One region of the Mesorhizobium sp. USDA 4132 genome, then DNA from elsewhere that is predicted to be linked to it. Evidence: riboswitches for the same ligand, from Rfam matches in the RefSeq annotation. Region 1 holds a riboswitch; each other region holds the start of a gene.
The links. Region 1 has a riboswitch for cobalamin ahead of ACZ9IU_RS22000 (CbtB domain-containing protein). Riboswitches for the same ligand answer to the same signal wherever they lie in the genome.
Positions count from the first base shown of each region.

Region 2: it holds a riboswitch for cobalamin, as region 1 does, so the genes downstream of both, ACZ9IU_RS05105 (aromatic ring-hydroxylating oxygenase subunit alpha) here and ACZ9IU_RS22000 (CbtB domain-containing protein) in region 1, are expected to answer to the same signal.
Region 3: it holds a riboswitch for cobalamin, as region 1 does, so the genes downstream of both, ACZ9IU_RS26590 ((2Fe-2S) ferredoxin domain-containing protein) here and ACZ9IU_RS22000 (CbtB domain-containing protein) in region 1, are expected to answer to the same signal.

Region 1 covers NZ_JBWCCP010000001.1:4,436,585-4,441,588, reverse strand. Annotated here, with positions in the region: gene cobN (cobaltochelatase subunit CobN) at 1-1,013, opposite strand, end outside; gene cobW (cobalamin biosynthesis protein CobW) at 1,032-2,069, opposite strand; gene ACZ9IU_RS22005 (DUF1636 family protein) at 2,066-2,476, opposite strand; cobalamin riboswitch at 2,585-2,823, opposite strand; cobalamin riboswitch at 2,883-3,111, shown strand; gene ACZ9IU_RS22000 (CbtB domain-containing protein) at 3,149-3,325, shown strand; gene ACZ9IU_RS21995 (CbtA family protein) at 3,339-4,100, shown strand; gene cobO (cob(I)yrinic acid a,c-diamide adenosyltransferase) at 4,097-4,711, shown strand; gene ACZ9IU_RS21985 (cobyric acid synthase) at 4,714-5,004, shown strand, end outside.
Region 2 covers NZ_JBWCCP010000001.1:1,001,191-1,006,194, forward strand. Annotated here, with positions in the region: gene ACZ9IU_RS05090 (FAD-binding oxidoreductase) at 1-853, opposite strand, end outside; gene ACZ9IU_RS05095 (L-threonylcarbamoyladenylate synthase) at 880-1,857, opposite strand; gene ACZ9IU_RS05100 (DUF6656 family protein) at 1,891-2,487, opposite strand; cobalamin riboswitch at 2,671-2,900, shown strand; gene ACZ9IU_RS05105 (aromatic ring-hydroxylating oxygenase subunit alpha) at 3,005-4,249, shown strand; gene ACZ9IU_RS05110 (BA14K family protein) at 4,358-4,777, shown strand; gene ACZ9IU_RS05115 (BA14K family protein) at 4,966-5,004, shown strand, end outside.
Region 3 covers NZ_JBWCCP010000002.1:826,842-831,845, forward strand. Annotated here, with positions in the region: gene ACZ9IU_RS26585 (ABC transporter substrate-binding protein) at 1-796, opposite strand, end outside; gene ACZ9IU_RS26590 ((2Fe-2S) ferredoxin domain-containing protein) at 793-1,602, opposite strand; cobalamin riboswitch at 1,700-1,894, opposite strand; gene ACZ9IU_RS26595 (hypothetical protein) at 1,943-2,359, opposite strand; gene ACZ9IU_RS26600 (YncE family protein) at 2,403-3,338, opposite strand; gene ACZ9IU_RS26605 (LacI family DNA-binding transcriptional regulator) at 3,548-4,576, opposite strand; gene ACZ9IU_RS26610 (sulfatase family protein) at 4,731-5,004, shown strand, end outside.

The DNA of each region.
Region 1 (5,004 bases):
GCGGTGGTGGAAAGGATGGCCGCGGATTTCAGATCAGAGACGGTCTGTTCGACGAAGGCCAGTGCATCCGGTTCCTTCAGTCCGCCGACGAAGATCGGCACAGGTGCAAAACCGCGCTTTTTCAGCGCCTCGAACAGTGCGTCGATCGGCGCCGCGTCATTCGCAAGCAGCATGGAGCGGTAGAACAGGATCGGCAAGCGCGGCGCATCCGGCGCAAAGCGGGCCAGCAGGTCGTTGGCCTCGACGATGCCTTTTCCGGGCGCGTAATAGCCGGCCTTCGGCACCGGGGCTGCCTGCGGCAGCGGTTCCGTTTTGCCCTCGGCCAGCGTCGTCAGCAACCTCGCCAGAAGCCGCATGTTGGCCGGCCCGCCTTCGCGGAAGCAGCTCAGGATGCCGGCGATCCGGTCTTCCGAAACGGTCGAGGCGACGGTCAGCCGCTCGTCGCGGATGCTGCATTCGCCGGGCAGCAGCGCCAGCGCGATCTTCCTGCGGCGCGCCAGCCGCGAAAGCTCCTCTACGCCGTAGGACCAGCGATCGTAACCGCCGAGAATGCGCACGAGGATGACCTTGGCATGGGCCGCCGTCTTCTCGATCCAGAGATCGACCGACATGGGATGGCGGAGATCGGAGAGGTTGGTGAGGCGGAGGCTTGGGAAAGGGGCCGGCACGTGCTTGCTGCCATGTTCATGCATGTCGCCACCCCCCTCTGGCCTGCCGGCCATCTCCCCCACAAGGAGGGAGATCGAATCGTGGCCACGCCACGCCTCACTCCGGCGCTGGTTCTTGATGGAGGCGGGTGCGTCTTGCTGATCTCCCCCCTTGAGGGGGAGATGGCCGGCAGGCCAGAGGGGGGTATCCAAACCGCCGTACCCAGCCGAATTCCAGACGGCCGCAATGCCGTTCAGGTCGCTGCCTGAAAAGGACAGCACCACCACGTCGGCCGGCGACTGATTAAGGTCGACCGGTTCGATGAGGTCGTCAAGCGACGACGATGTGGTGGCGAGTATGTGCATCCTTCCCTCGGGGCCTACTTATGCGGCCAGCATCCTTTCGATCGCGGCGCGGTCGATGCCTTTTTCGCCGATCACGACAAGGCGGCTTGTCCGCGCTTCGCCGGGTGCCCAGGCACGGTCGAAATAATGGTTCACGCGCGATCCTACCGCCTGAACCTGCAGGCGCATCGGCTTGTTCGCGACTTCCACGAAGCCTTTTATGCGCAGCACGTTCTCTGCCTCCGCGGTCGCAGAAATGCGGGCGGCGAGCTGTTCGGCATCGGTGACTGCGGCCAGATCGACGACGAAGCTGTCGAAATCGTCGTGATCGTGGTCGAGTTCGTCGTCGTGATGGGTCTTGCGGTTTTCGATATCGTCCTCGACGGCGAGGCCGAGGCCAATCAGTACGGCCGGATCGATGGCGCCATTGGCGGCCGCGACGATTTTCACGGCACGCGGCAGATGGGCGGACACGCGATCCCTGGCGGTCGCGAGGCCGGCGGCATCCAGGAGGTCGCTCTTGGTGAGCACGATCATGTCGGCACAGGCCACCTGGTCCTCGAACACTTCCTCGACCGGGTCGTCATGGTCGATCGAACCGTCCGCGTCGCGCTGCGCTTCCAGCGCCTCGTGATCGTCGGCAACGCGACCTTCGGCGAGCGCCAGTCCGTCGACCACGGCAATCACGGCGTCAACCGTCACACGCGCCTTGACGTCAGGCCACTGGAAGGCCTGGACGAGCGGTTTCGGCAACGCGAGGCCGGAGGTCTCGATGAGGATGTGATCGACGCAGGGTTCGATGGCCAGGATACGGTCGATCGCCGGCACGAAATCGTCCGCCACGGTGCAGCAGATGCAGCCGTTGGCAAGCTCGATGATGTTGTCTTCCGGGCAGCTTTCGATGCCGCAGCCCTTCAGCACGTCGCCGTCTATGCCGACATCGCCGAATTCGTTGACGATGATCGCCAGCCGCTTGCCTTTCAGGTTTTCGATCAGGTTGCGGATCAGCGTGGTCTTGCCGGCTCCCAGAAACCCGGTAACGACGGTGCAGGGAACGCGGTCGAACGAAACGCTCATGATGGCATGTCCTCGTGGTGATGAAAGGGTGGAATACGGGCCGTCATGCCCTTGCCGCGCAGGCAGGTCGGGCGGCCGCGAAGGGGAAGGAAACCGCGCTCGTCCTCGGCCAGCATCATCGCGCCGGTGACGATGTCCTCGACATTGTCGAGCGACAGGTGGCCGAAGACATAGGACCAGCCGCTCTTGTGGTTGAAGGCGGCACTCGGGCTTTTTTCGCAATTGGCAAGGCAGGTGACCGGCTTGACCGCGAGCGGCTTGCCGCTTGCTGCCTCGCGCAGCGCCGCGATCAGTGCGATGCCTGGCCGGATTTCGCCGTCGGACGCGTCACGGCAATTGGTGCAGACGAAAATCGTCACATCTGCCGGGCCGGCGGTTGCCGGATCATCTGGTCGGTGGTCACTCATCGGTCAGCCGCGTTCCCGCCGGGGTCGAAAAATCGGGGCGCGGAGCAGAAGGTCGAAAATCCCTCTGCGGTGATCGAGAAACTTCCTCCGGAGCACCCCGCCCGGTGAAGCAAAATTAATCGGACGGCAGGTCTCCTGGCTCGCGGGTCGTCGCCATTTGCCTGCCTTCCCAGGATACCGTTGGCCGGATTTCCCAGTGGCTTGACGGCCAAATGGCCGTTTTAGGCAATGGCTCGCCGCCTACAGTTGCGGGGGCAGCCGCGGCATTGATCCTGAAAAGGGATCGCACCGCATTCTCTCTTAGCCCTCCCCGTTGCCGGAAAGGGACCATCTCTCTTCAAGTAAGCCCGGTCGCAGGCCCATGTCAATGCGTCGCAAAGGCGATTGCCGTGACGGCGAATTCGTCTATAGTGATCGAGCCTATGGTGCCCGAAAGGGTTTTAGAGGGAATGCGGTGCGACGGAATTCTGCCGTCCAACCCGCGGCTGCCCCCGCAACTGTAAGCGGAAAGTCTTCGACCAAAACGGCCGTCCGGCCGTCATGCCACTGGGAAATCCGGCCAACGGACTTCTGGGAAGGCGGGAGAAGGCGTCCGATCCGCGAGCCAGGAGACCTGCCAGAGGCGGCAAAGAACGTGAACGGCCCTCGGGTGGAGGGCGAAAGGACGAGACCATGGTTACGAATTCTGCTGCAGCTGCAGTCACCATTTCCGCTTCGAAGATCATTCCCCTCAGCATGACGGCCCTGCTCGGCCTGTTCATCGTCGGCTTTGTCGGCTTCTCGCATCTGGAAGTCGTCCACAATGCCGCGCATGACACGCGCCACTCGCTCGCCTTCCCCTGCCACTGAGGAGTTCTCCCCAATGTCGTTGTTTCGCAACATCGTCTTCACGGCGGTGATCGCCGGGCTTTTGTCCGGACTGCTGCTGACCGTGATGCAGAGTTTCTCCACCGTGCCGCTGATCCTGCGGGCGGAAGTGTTCGAAAATGCCGCGCCCGAGGCAGGCCACAGCCATGACGCAGCACCTGCCGCAGGTGCTGCGTCATCCGCCGCCGAGCATCACCACGGCGAGGAAGCCTGGGCTCCCGCCGATGGCTTCGAGCGTTTCATCTATACACTCGCCGCGGACATGCTGTCGGCTATCGGTTTTGCCCTTGTCCTCATCGCCGCCTCGGAAGCGTTCGGCGGCTTCAAGGGCTGGCGCGGTGGCCTGATGTTCGGCATTGCCGGCTTTCTCACCGTCATTCTCGCGCCCGGCCTTGGCCTGCCGCCGGAACTGCCCGGCATGCCGGCCGCGGAACTCGGTCCGCGCCAGATCTGGTGGGTCTCGACGGCTGTCTGCACGGCAATCGGTCTCGGCCTGCTCGCCTACACACGCTCGGCCGTATTTGCAGCGCTTGCGGTCGTGCTGCTGATCGCCCCGCATCTGGTCGGCGCGCCGCTGCCGCCCAGCCATGAAACGGCCGTCCCGATGGATCTCTATGCCCGCTTCGTCAACGCCGTCTATGCCACCAACCTGGTGTTCTGGGCGGTGCTCGGTGCGCTGGCCGGTGTCGTCCGCGAAAAGTTCCGCGCTGGCGAGGAAGCTTCTGCCGGATCTTCGGCGAAGCTCGCTTCCCGGTGAAGGAGATCGATGAGGCGTCCGTCGAGCGTCACCGCGCCAAGATGGCGAACCGCAAGGCGGTTCAGGATGCGGAAGTGGCAGAGAAGACCCAGGAAAAGGGTCTTCTCATCGTCCATACCGGCTCCGGAAAAGGCAAATCCACAGCCGCCTTCGGCCTGGCGCTGCGCATGCTCGGCAACAACCGCCGGGTCGGCGTCGTGCAGTTCATCAAGGGCGCCTGGTCGACTGGGGAGCAGCCGGCGCTTGCCGTCTTCGGCGACCGCGTCGCCTGGCACACGATGGGTGAAGGTTTTACCTGGGAGACCCAGGACCTGAAGCGCGACGTCGCCGCGGCGGAAAAGGCCTGGGAAAAGGCACTCGAGCTGATGGCGGACGAGACGATCGGGCTCGTCATCCTCGACGAACTCAACATCGCGCTCCGTTATGACTATCTCGATCTCGACAAGATCGTCGCCGCGTTACAGGCACGGCGGCTGGATCTGCATGTGGTCGTCACCGGCCGCAACGCCAAGCCGGCGCTGATCGAGGCCGCCGACATGGTGACCGAGATGTCGCTGGTCAAACACCACTTCAAGGCGGGCGTGAAGGCCCAGGCCGGCATCGAGTTTTAGCCATGGTTGGGGTCAAGCCAGCTCGGGCGCTGATGTTTCAGGGAACGGGCTCGGATGTGGGCAAGTCGCTGGTCGTGGCCGGGCTTGCCCGCGCCTTTACGCTACGCGGCCTGAAGATCATGCCTTTCAAGCCGCAGAACATGTCGAACAATGCCGCGGTCACCGCGGATGGCGGCGAAATCGGCCGGGCGCAGGCGCTGCAGGCGCGTGCCGCCGGCGCACCGCTCAGCGTCCACATGAACCCGGTGCTCCTGAAGCCGCAGAGCGAGGTGGGTGCGCAGGTGGTGGTGCAA
Region 2 (5,004 bases), 3.4 Mb from region 1:
ATGGATGCGGCTCGGAGAGCGGATCGCGCACGCCCTCTATATGCCGGACCACGAATTCGATGCCGATGCGCGGCATCAGCTCGAAACCGGTCAGCGCCGTGCCGCAGAGGTTCGAGGCCCGCTCGAAGAGTTTTAACGCGTCTGCCGGCGAATTGAGGCCGGCAAGTGCGACCTGGTGCCCGACCGGCTGCGGAAAAAGTTTCAGCACCGCGCCGGTAATGATGCCGAGCGTGCCTTCCGCGCCGATGAACAGGTCGCGCAGATCGTAGCCGGTATTGTCCTTCTTGAGCCGGCGCAGGCCGTCCCAGATCTCGCCGGTCGGCAGCACCACTTCGAGCCCGAGGCAGAGTTGGCGGGTATTGCCATAGGCGAGCACGGCAGTACCGCCGGCATTGGTGGAGAGGTTGCCGCCGATGCGGCAGGAGCCCTCTGAGCCGAGCGACAGGGGAAATAGCCGGTCGACGGCTTCCGCCGCCTTCTGCACGTCGGCAAGAATGGCGCCGCCGTCGGCGACCAGCACGTTTGCGACCGGATCGACGTCACGGATGCGGTTCATGCGTTCGAGCGAGACGATCAGGTCGCTGCCGCCGGTGCGCGGCGTCTGGCCTCCCACAAGGCCGGTATTGCCGGTCTGCGGCACGATCGGCGTGCCGGTCTCGCTCGCAAGCTTCAGGATCGCGGACACTTCCTCGACCGAGCCCGGTTTCAGCAGCATCGGCGAAGAACCCTTGTAGAGCCCGCGGCCCTCGACCAGATGCGGCGCAAGATCATTGGCATCGCGCAGCACGTGATTTTCGCCGACGATCGCGGCGAAGCGGTCGAGAAGTTCTGGTTTCAGCCCGGAAATATCCATCAGCGTCTCCTCCTCCTTTGCCCGGCTTATTCCCGTGGGGCAGCCGCCCTCGCCAGCCGGTCGTTGATCGCTTCGCCGAGCCCATGGTCGGGAATGGGCGTGACGGCGATACTGGCGGCGCCGGTGGCGTCGGCCCGCTTCAGGTAATCGAACAGGTTTGCCGCCGCCTGTGCAAGATCACTGGACCGGCTCAGGTCAAAAACCGCTGCGGCGAGTTCCATTCCCTTCACGGGAGCAGAACCGAACCGGATCAATGCCTCGCCGGTCTCGACATGGTCGGCATTGAGCCTGACCGCCGCTCCTGGCGCGTAATGGGAAGCGAGCATGCCGGGAGCCTCGATGATCGCCGCCGGTCCCTCAGGCCGGATCACCGCAAGACCGGTTGCCTTCTCGATCTCTTCCACGGCCACCCCACCCGGCCGCAGCAGCCGGATCACGCCATCCTCGACACGAACGATGGTCGATTCGACACCGACCGGAGCCGCGCCGCCGTCGATGATCAAAGCCAGCTTGTCGCCCAGGTCGTCGGCCACATGGGCGGCGCTGGTTGGGCTCACCTTGCCGGACGTGTTGGCGCTCGGCGCCGCAAGCGGCTTGCCGAAGGCGCGGATCAGATCGGAAGCGAAGCCCTTGGGAAGCCGGATGCCGACCGTGTCGAGCCCGGCCGTCGCCAGCGCGTGGATGCCGCTTTCGGGCTTCAGGGCCAGGATCAGGGTGAGGGGGCCCGGCCAGAAGGCTTGGCCAAGCTTTTTCGAAATCGGATCGAAGTCGGCATAACGCTCGGCCATGGCAAGATCCGACATATGGCAGATCAGCGGATTGAAGCGCGGCCGGCCCTTGGTCTCGTAGATGCGGGTGATGGCGGCGGGATTGGTGGCATCGGCCGCAAGCCCGTAGACCGTCTCGGTCGGGATCGCCACGGGAAGGCCGTCGCCGAGCACGGCGCAGGCCTGGGCAAGCGCGCCGTCATGGTCCCGGGTGATGTCGATGATTTGAGCCGTCATATCCGCCCGTCAATAACGCGGACCCGGGCGTCTTCATAGCTTTTTGATGATCTCGCGGAGCATTTCGTTGGAGGTGCCGAGCATCAGCACGTTCTTGATCGCTTCCATCGGATCGTTGGTCCGGAACAGAAGGCCGTTCTTGCGGATCGAGCGGTTGATCTGCAGCGGCTGGCCGGCCTCTCGTTCGACAGCAACGGCGAAATACATGCGCGAATAGGCCGTGCTGATACGCTCGAAGAACGTTTCCTCCCCGCCCATCTCCGAGACGAAATTGGCAATGTAGAAGGACCAGCTGACCGGCACGCCGTGGGCAAGTTGCGTTTTTGCCGCCGTGACATGGCAATAGCCGAGATGCGGCCGCTCATCGAGCGTGTGGTGAAAGATGATCTTCGGAAACTTGATCGAGCGATGGAAGGAGTTGATCCGGTTGTGGCTTGTCTCGCCGGCCGCCTCCAGCCTTTTGCCTGTGCGCTCGGCGACCTCGTCATGGGTGAGATAACGGCGCTCTTCCGGCAGCCAGATCGGATTGTAGCGGGCGATGCGCCCCGTCCGAAGGAATTCGGAATGGGCAGCGGTCTTCACTGCCACCGGCGCCGGAGGCTTTGGTGGAGGAGCTTTATAGTAACGGATTTTCCCCTTGGCCTGCACGGTGGCATCGCTCCCATTCGAGCCGGGATTTTATGGCTTATCCCTTAATGACAGGTTTCGCTTTCGCGGGGCTGGAGTGTTGCATTCCGGGCCGTTTCGCCGCTGTCGCCAACGCGGTTGCCGATGTCGCAATGTCGCCTATGCGACACGCCCGCTCGATGATTATATCCGCCTCGATCTTGAGGTGCCGCCTGTCTAGGGAAGGCGGAGAATTGGGAAGCCGGCAGGGGTCTTCGAAACCTTGATCCGGCGCTGCCCCCGCAACGGTGGTGGAGCAAGAAAGCTTGGTACAGGCCACTGGGAAAGAGCCGAAAAGGCCGCCCGGGAAGGCGCCGAGCCCGTCCCGCAACGGACAGCTCCTGAGCCCGGAAACCAGCCTCGGGACAAAAGATGACGACCGGACGCGGCGGGCGTTCGGGACAGGGTTTGGGGCGGGCCTGGGGGCCGGCCGGCATTTCCATGTCCTTCCGCTGTCCACATTGACGAGGAAGGGAAGTATATGGAAATTCGCAATCAGGCCCTGCGGCAGCTCAAGAACCGCCGCGAGGGGTTCAGCCTCGAACAGCCCTTCTATACCGATCCCGCCTATTTCAAGCTCGATCTGGAAATGATCTGGTACCGCGACTGGCTGTTCGTCGGGCATGATTGCGAGCTGCCCAAGGCCGGCGCCTATTTCACCCTGCAGATCGGCGATTATCCGGTCGTTATCGTGCGCGGCCGCGACAACCAGATCCGGGCGCTGCACAATACCTGCCGCCATCGTGGCAGCCGTGTCTGCACCAAGGAACATGGCTCGGCGGTGCGGCTCGTTTGTCCCTACCATCAATGGACCTACGAGCTGGACGGCTCGCTTCTGGTCGGTCGCCAGATGGGCCAGGACTTCGACAAGACCCAATTCAGCATGAAGAAGGTCCATTGCGAGAGCGTCGCCGGCTTTATCTTCATCTGTCTTGCCAACGAGGCGCCGGATTTCGCGCCGGTTCGCGCCGCCATCGAGCCTTATATGGCCCCGCACCGCCTGTCGGAAGCCAAGGTCGCGCACCAGTCGACGATCATCGAAAAGGGCAACTGGAAGCTCGTCTGGGAAAACAACCGCGAGTGTTACCACTGCGCCGCCAACCACCCGGAACTCTGCCGCACCTATCCGGAATCGCCGACCGCGACCGGTGTCCAGGGCGCCAAGGACGATCCGGTCATCGCCGCCCATTGGCAGCGCTGTGAGACGGCCGGGTTGCCGAGCGAGTTCCGGATGGACGAGACCGGCCAGTTCCGCGTCGCGCGCATGCCGCTGATCGAGGATGCCGAGAGCTATACGATGAGCGGCCGCAACGCCGTACAGCGCAAACTCTCCGACGACGTGACGATCAATTCGATCGGCACCATGCTGCTGTTCCACTATCCAAGCAGCTGGAACCACATTCTCGGTGACCACGCGATCTCGTTCCGCGTCACCCCGCTCGGGCCGGAAGAAACGGCGGTTACCACCAAATGGCTGGTCCACAAGGACGCGGTCGAGGGCGTCGACTACAATCTCGAAGAACTGACCCATGTCTGGAACATGACCAACGACCAGGACCGTCAGATCGTGGAGGAAAACGCTTTCGGCATCCGCTCGCCCGCCTACGAGCCCGGTCCTTACTCGCCACTCCACGAAGGCGGCGTCATGCAGTTCGTCGAATGGTACTCGAACTTCATGGTCAATCGGCTGCAGGGCGACCAGGCGAAACTTTCGATCGTCGCCTGATCGCCAATTCGTGATCGGCGTTGATCGGCACGGGGCGTGGCTCCAGGAACGGAATCCCGCGTGTGGCGTTGTTTTCTGATTGAAAATCAGAATGAGGAAGCACCCCGCATGAACGCCTTTCGCCTACGCCTGACCGCAGCGGCAGTCGCGGTGGTCACGACATTTGCTGGCCTTGTACCCGCGCAGGCTGTCCAAATGCCGGCTCCGCCATCCGGCATTTCGGCCGCCAGCGATGTCACCAATGTCCAGTACCGTCGCGACTTCCGGCGTGACCGATACGGTTGGTATCGCGGCCATCGCGGTTACCGCGACCGCCGCCCCGGTTATCGTTATCACAACGGTTTCTGGTTCCCGCTGGCCGCCTTCGGTGCCGGTGCCATTATCGGCGGCGCTATCCAGGCGGATCGGGGTTATGGCAGCCGCCACGTCGCCTGGTGTGAAAGCCGTTATCGCAGCTATCGGGCCTGGGACGATACCTATGCACCGCGCGCCGGCGTGCGGGCACGCTGCATCTCGCCTTACAGGTAAGCAGTATTGGCCATCCCAAGGCAAGCCCGGTTGCACACATGCCGCGACCGGGCTTGCATCGTCGCGGCCCGCGTTAATCACGCGTTCAGGATGAACTTCCCAAGGGTTGCAACGAAATAGAATTCCGCTGCATATTGAAATAACTGGCTGGCAAAATAGAACATGGACAAGGGATCTGGGGGCTTAACATGACGCTTTTCAAGAAGATTGCGGCTGCGGGCATCTCC
Region 3 (5,004 bases), on a different contig from region 1:
TCGGCGGCCGGGCAGTGTTGAAAAAAGCGAGATACTGGTATCCGACCGGGAACGACTTGATTGCCAGATCAGGGTTTGTCTGGAGCCGGCTCACGACTTCCGACGGCAAGCCGAAAGCCAAATCGAGCTCGCCGGCCTCCAGCGCCAGCGTCAGGGTCTGGGCATCACCGAACTTGCGGAAATTAACCGGCGAACGCTTGTCGGCGCCGGCGAAATGCACGTTGGGCTCCAGCGTGATCGAGGCATCCGTCTTGAAGGCGGAGATCCGGTAAGGACCGCTGAAGACGGCGTTGCCGGCCGAGGTGGGTTTGTAGGCGATCAGCGGCCATTCGGCGAAGAGCGCCTGGATGAAAGGCACCGGCTTTTCGGTTGTCACCTTCAGCGTCAGGTCATCGGCCGCCTCGAATGTCAGCTTGCCACCGGTGGCGAGCGCCGCCTTGTTGCTGGCGAATGTGTTGTCGAAGCCCGCCGCCAGCGCTTTGGCTGTCATCGGCGTGCCGTCGGAAAACAGGCGGCCGTGTTTCAGGGTCACGGTCCAGGTCAGGTCGCCGGTGCGCTGCGCCTTTTCGGCCAGTTCAGGCACGAGCTTGCCGTCCCGATCGACGGTGAAGAGGTTCTCGCCGACCCCGTGGCTGACCAGCGCCCAGCCGTTCGAGCCCTTGGCCGGATCCGTGCCATTGGTGATGTAGGTGGCGCCGACGCGAACCGGCTCGGCAGCGAAGACAGTGCCTGCGGTGACAAAGATGGCGGCACTGAGCCAGGCGGCGGCCAGGCGCGATAGAGTGTGCGACGTCAATTCTCTTTCCTCTTGTTCTGTTCGGATGGGGTGCGAAGCCGCTGCTTGCGGCCCGTTGGGTGATAGGCGAAGTCCTCGACGATCCCACCGCCGAGCAGGTGCTCGCCGATGATCCGGTCGATCGCATCTTCGTTGACGCCGCCGTAATAGGTTCCTTCCGGAAATACCTGCAGCACGGGCGCCAGATTGCAGGGGCCGAGACAGGTGGATTTTGCGGTCATCGTGCCGTCGCCGGCAGTGCGCAGTTTCTGCCGCTCCTGCTGGTTGCGCAGATGTCCCCAGATCACATCGGCTCCAGCCGCGTTGCAGGGACCGCCCTGGCAGACGAGCACGCGACGTTTCTGGGCCGGCACGAGCGATCCCTCGGCAACGGGCGGCGTGTCGGTCTGCGGCACGTCCAGTGCTTCGGCGGTTTCGAGCAGTTCGCCTATCAGCCGCGCCATCAACGTGCTCGAGGCGATATCCCGGGTGATCGAAAGGGCCGGCCAGCGCCGGCTATCGACCGCTTTCCAGCGCTTCAGCGATTTCGTCAGCCAGATAAGGAAACTCGGCTCCATGGGCAGGACGAGCGGCACGATAACGACGGTTTCGACATCCTCGTCGAGCAGATCGGACAGCGCGTCGCGCAGGGAGGGGGTACCCTGTTCGGTAAAGGCGACCCGAACCGTTCCGGCTCCGGTCACGCCGGCTGCAAGTTTCGCGAGCCGTTGCATTTCCAGATGCGGCGATGCCGCAAAGGCGGATTTCGCAATCAGCAGGACGGCGCGCCCGGATACGTTCTGGGAAGATAATCCCTGTGTTTTCACTGCCTTCGTCTCACTCAAGGAGGAGGCAGCAAAAATGAAGGTTGCGGCAGGCACGATGGCCCGACGGAACCGTCATTCCTGTGGCACACCCCGACCACGGAACTTCTATCGTCAGGCAGGTCTCCTGGCTCGCGGGTCAAAGCCTTCATCGTCCGTCTTCCCGGCATTGACTGCCAGTGACATGTTGGACGAACGGCTCACCGCTCACAGTTGCGGGACAGCTCCGGTTTTTACCGGATTCCCTCTTAGCTTCCATCGCGGGATGGAAGAACCTTGACGCCGCCAACCTACACTCCCTCTGCCGACTGTCAACGGCGCCGCTTCATGCCGCATCATCGCATCAATGCGATGCCCCGGAGCCGCCGACGGCAACGATCGTAAAGGGTTTTCCTTCGACGGGAATCGTACGGACCTCCTTCAGGCTTTCCGCATCGACGACGCGAACCAGCGAGTGCCGCGGATCGGTAATGACGATATGACCGTCCGCAACGGCAAGGCGCGGACGCGGATCACGCCAATGGCCGTCCTTGCTGTAGGGCTCGGTGACCTTGGCTTTGCGAACGATCTCGCCCTTGATCACGTCCAGCACATGAAGATCACCGTCCTCCGTCAGGATGTAGGCACTGCGCGGCGTTGCTGGGTCCAGCAGGAAGTCGACGCGGCGGGTGGGCAGGGCGATCAGCCGGAAGTGCTTCTCGCTGTCCGGATCGATCAGGACGATTTTGTCCTCGCCGTAGTTGCCGAGGAAGAACTGCATTGCCTTACCGCCAAGCAAGGTACCAGTCGAACCTTTCGGCATGTCAGATGGGGTAAGCGAGCATTTCCAGTTTCGGTCCATCAAGTCCGCCAGGACGGGCGACAAGAACGCCTTCCTTGCAACCGAAAGCAACCAGCAGGGACGAAGTGGCCTCGCCGTGAAGATCGGTGCATTTCGCGACGTCACCGAGCTGCTTGCCCGCTTCATCGACGACGCGAAGACCGACCCTCGGCGGCAGTTCGTCGGGCTTGGTTTCGACTTCAGTGTTTGGGACCGACACCAGCACGAAACGACCCATCGTCACCGCTACGCCGTGATGCGGCTTCGTCGTGTCGACTGTCTTCACGTCAGCCCTGCCTTCGAGAAGAGCCGTTTCGTCGATGATATCCGCCTTGCCGCCTCGATCGTAAAAGAGGATCGCATGGTCGTCATGTGGAACGACGTGGAAAGGACGCTTGCCCTCGAAAGTCACGGGCAACAGCCCCACCTCGGAAACCTCCAGGTCCCGATGCTCCCCGTGATCGGAGAAATCGATGCCAGTCTTGAGGACGTGCACGATGTCATGATCCGACTGCGTGGCGAATACGCTCCGGCCGGACGCGCTGGCGGTCAGCGCCGCAGGACCCTTGACGTCGTAGCGGCCGAGTTCCTTGCCGTTCTCGAAGTCGATGGCGCGGACGACTGGATTCGTATGATCGCCGACAAACAGGCGCCATGCCTCTTTCGTCTCATGATCATCATCGGCAAACGCTCCGGAAGCAGCAAAGATGAGGCCTGACGCGACAGCTGTCAGCAGACGGTTTCGAGTGAGAAAAGACGAGGCGGGTGACGGCCCTCGCTTGTCGATCCCGATCTCATCGACGGCGAACTTCTTTCCGTGCGGCTCCGTCAGGATGCGGTTGAGAAGCTTGGTTTTGCCAGCACCGAGATAGCCGGTCAAAACGGTCACCGGAGTTGGTTGAGATTTCTGCCGTGACATGACTTGTCTCCAGATTGACGGTAGCTTCGATCATTAGTTATTATGTTATAACATAACAAACGCGATCGTTGTCAATCCCCGAGAATGCGATGATCGACATTTGCCGGATCGCGATGCAGATCGAAACAAGACTGGCGGAGATGGACCGAGAGTGGGATGTCGAACGAACGCTGGAGACGAACGCTTCAACCGCCTTGGATGGCCGGGAGCTATCGAACTGTACTTTCCCGGACGATAAGCTCCCATTCGACGGGTGCGGTGTATGATTTGGCATCGTTGATCCGTGCGACGATCGCCTCGGCCGTCAGCTTGCCAATACGCTCGCGATCAGGGCGAACCGTCGTTAGGGAGGGACTAACGCAGCTCGCCGCCTCGTTGTCTCCAAATCCAACAACGCCGATATCTTGGGGAACGCGCCGGCCGAGTTTCCGCAGTGCCCGAAGCACGCCAAACGCAACGACATCGCTGTTGCAGGCGATTGCGTCGATCTCGGGATGGCGTTCCAGAAGCTCGGTTGCAAGCCGCTCCCCGAGTTCGGGGCTGCCGCCTTGCTGCGCCGTATGCTTGACGATGTCGGGGAGGCCGGCCGTCGCTGCCGCAGCTTCCAGCCCGCTCAAACGCTTCTGGGCGCGTTTATCGTTTTCGCGAACGCTGCCAACGAAAGCCAGGCGCCGATAACCCTGACCTATGAGATGGTTGGCTTGCGCTGCGCCGACACGTGCATGATCGAACCCAACGGCGGTATCAATCACTTCACCGCCCGTGTCCCACATCTCGATGATCGGGATGTCGGCTGCCTTGAGAAGCTCGACGACTTTCGGGGGATGGTCGACGCCGATGATGGCAACGGCCGCCGGCCGCCAGCTCAGGATGGACCGGACGAGACGCAGCTCCTGGTCGGCATTGTACCTTGTATTGGCGAGCATGACCTGCAGGTCATGCTCCAGCAAAGCTGATTGCAGCGTATCGATGATGTTGGCGAATTCGGAATAGTAGAGTGAGGTGACGACAACGCCAACAATGTCCGAGCGCGTGCCCGAAAGCCCGCCGGCGAGCCGGTTCGGCACGTAATTCAGCTCCTCCATCGCAGCATTGATCTGGCGGCGAAGTTCGATGCGGACCGTGTGCGGGGCGCGCAAGGCGCGCGAGACGGTATTGACTGAAACGCCCACCCGTTCGGCGATCGAAGCAAGGGTCGGGACGTTGCGGGCTACCTTGTCGGAAAGTTCAATCGTCATCTCAGCTCAAAAAAATCCCATGAGTGATCGTTGCGTTAACGGTAACTTTATGCCATCTTTTTGAAATGGAGGCAAGCGAAAGAGGGACCGAAGTCGTTCTTTCGCCTGACACGGCAGGCGAAAGCCAGCTATCGGCGACGCGGAGGAGCAGTATATGGCTGAAAGGCCAAACATCATTCTGATCATGACGGACCAGCAGCGCTACGACTCGATATCGGCGCTCGGGTTCCCCTATGCCGTGACCCCCAATATTGATGGACTTGTCGAAAAAGGCGTGGCGCTTACCAATTGCCACGTCAATGCGCCAAGCTGCGTTCCCTCGCGCGCAAGCCTGTTTACCGGCTACTACCCGCATACGACGGGCGTTCTGGCCAACGGCCAGGCATGGCAGCGGACATGGGTCGAGCAGCTACGTGACGCCGGCTATC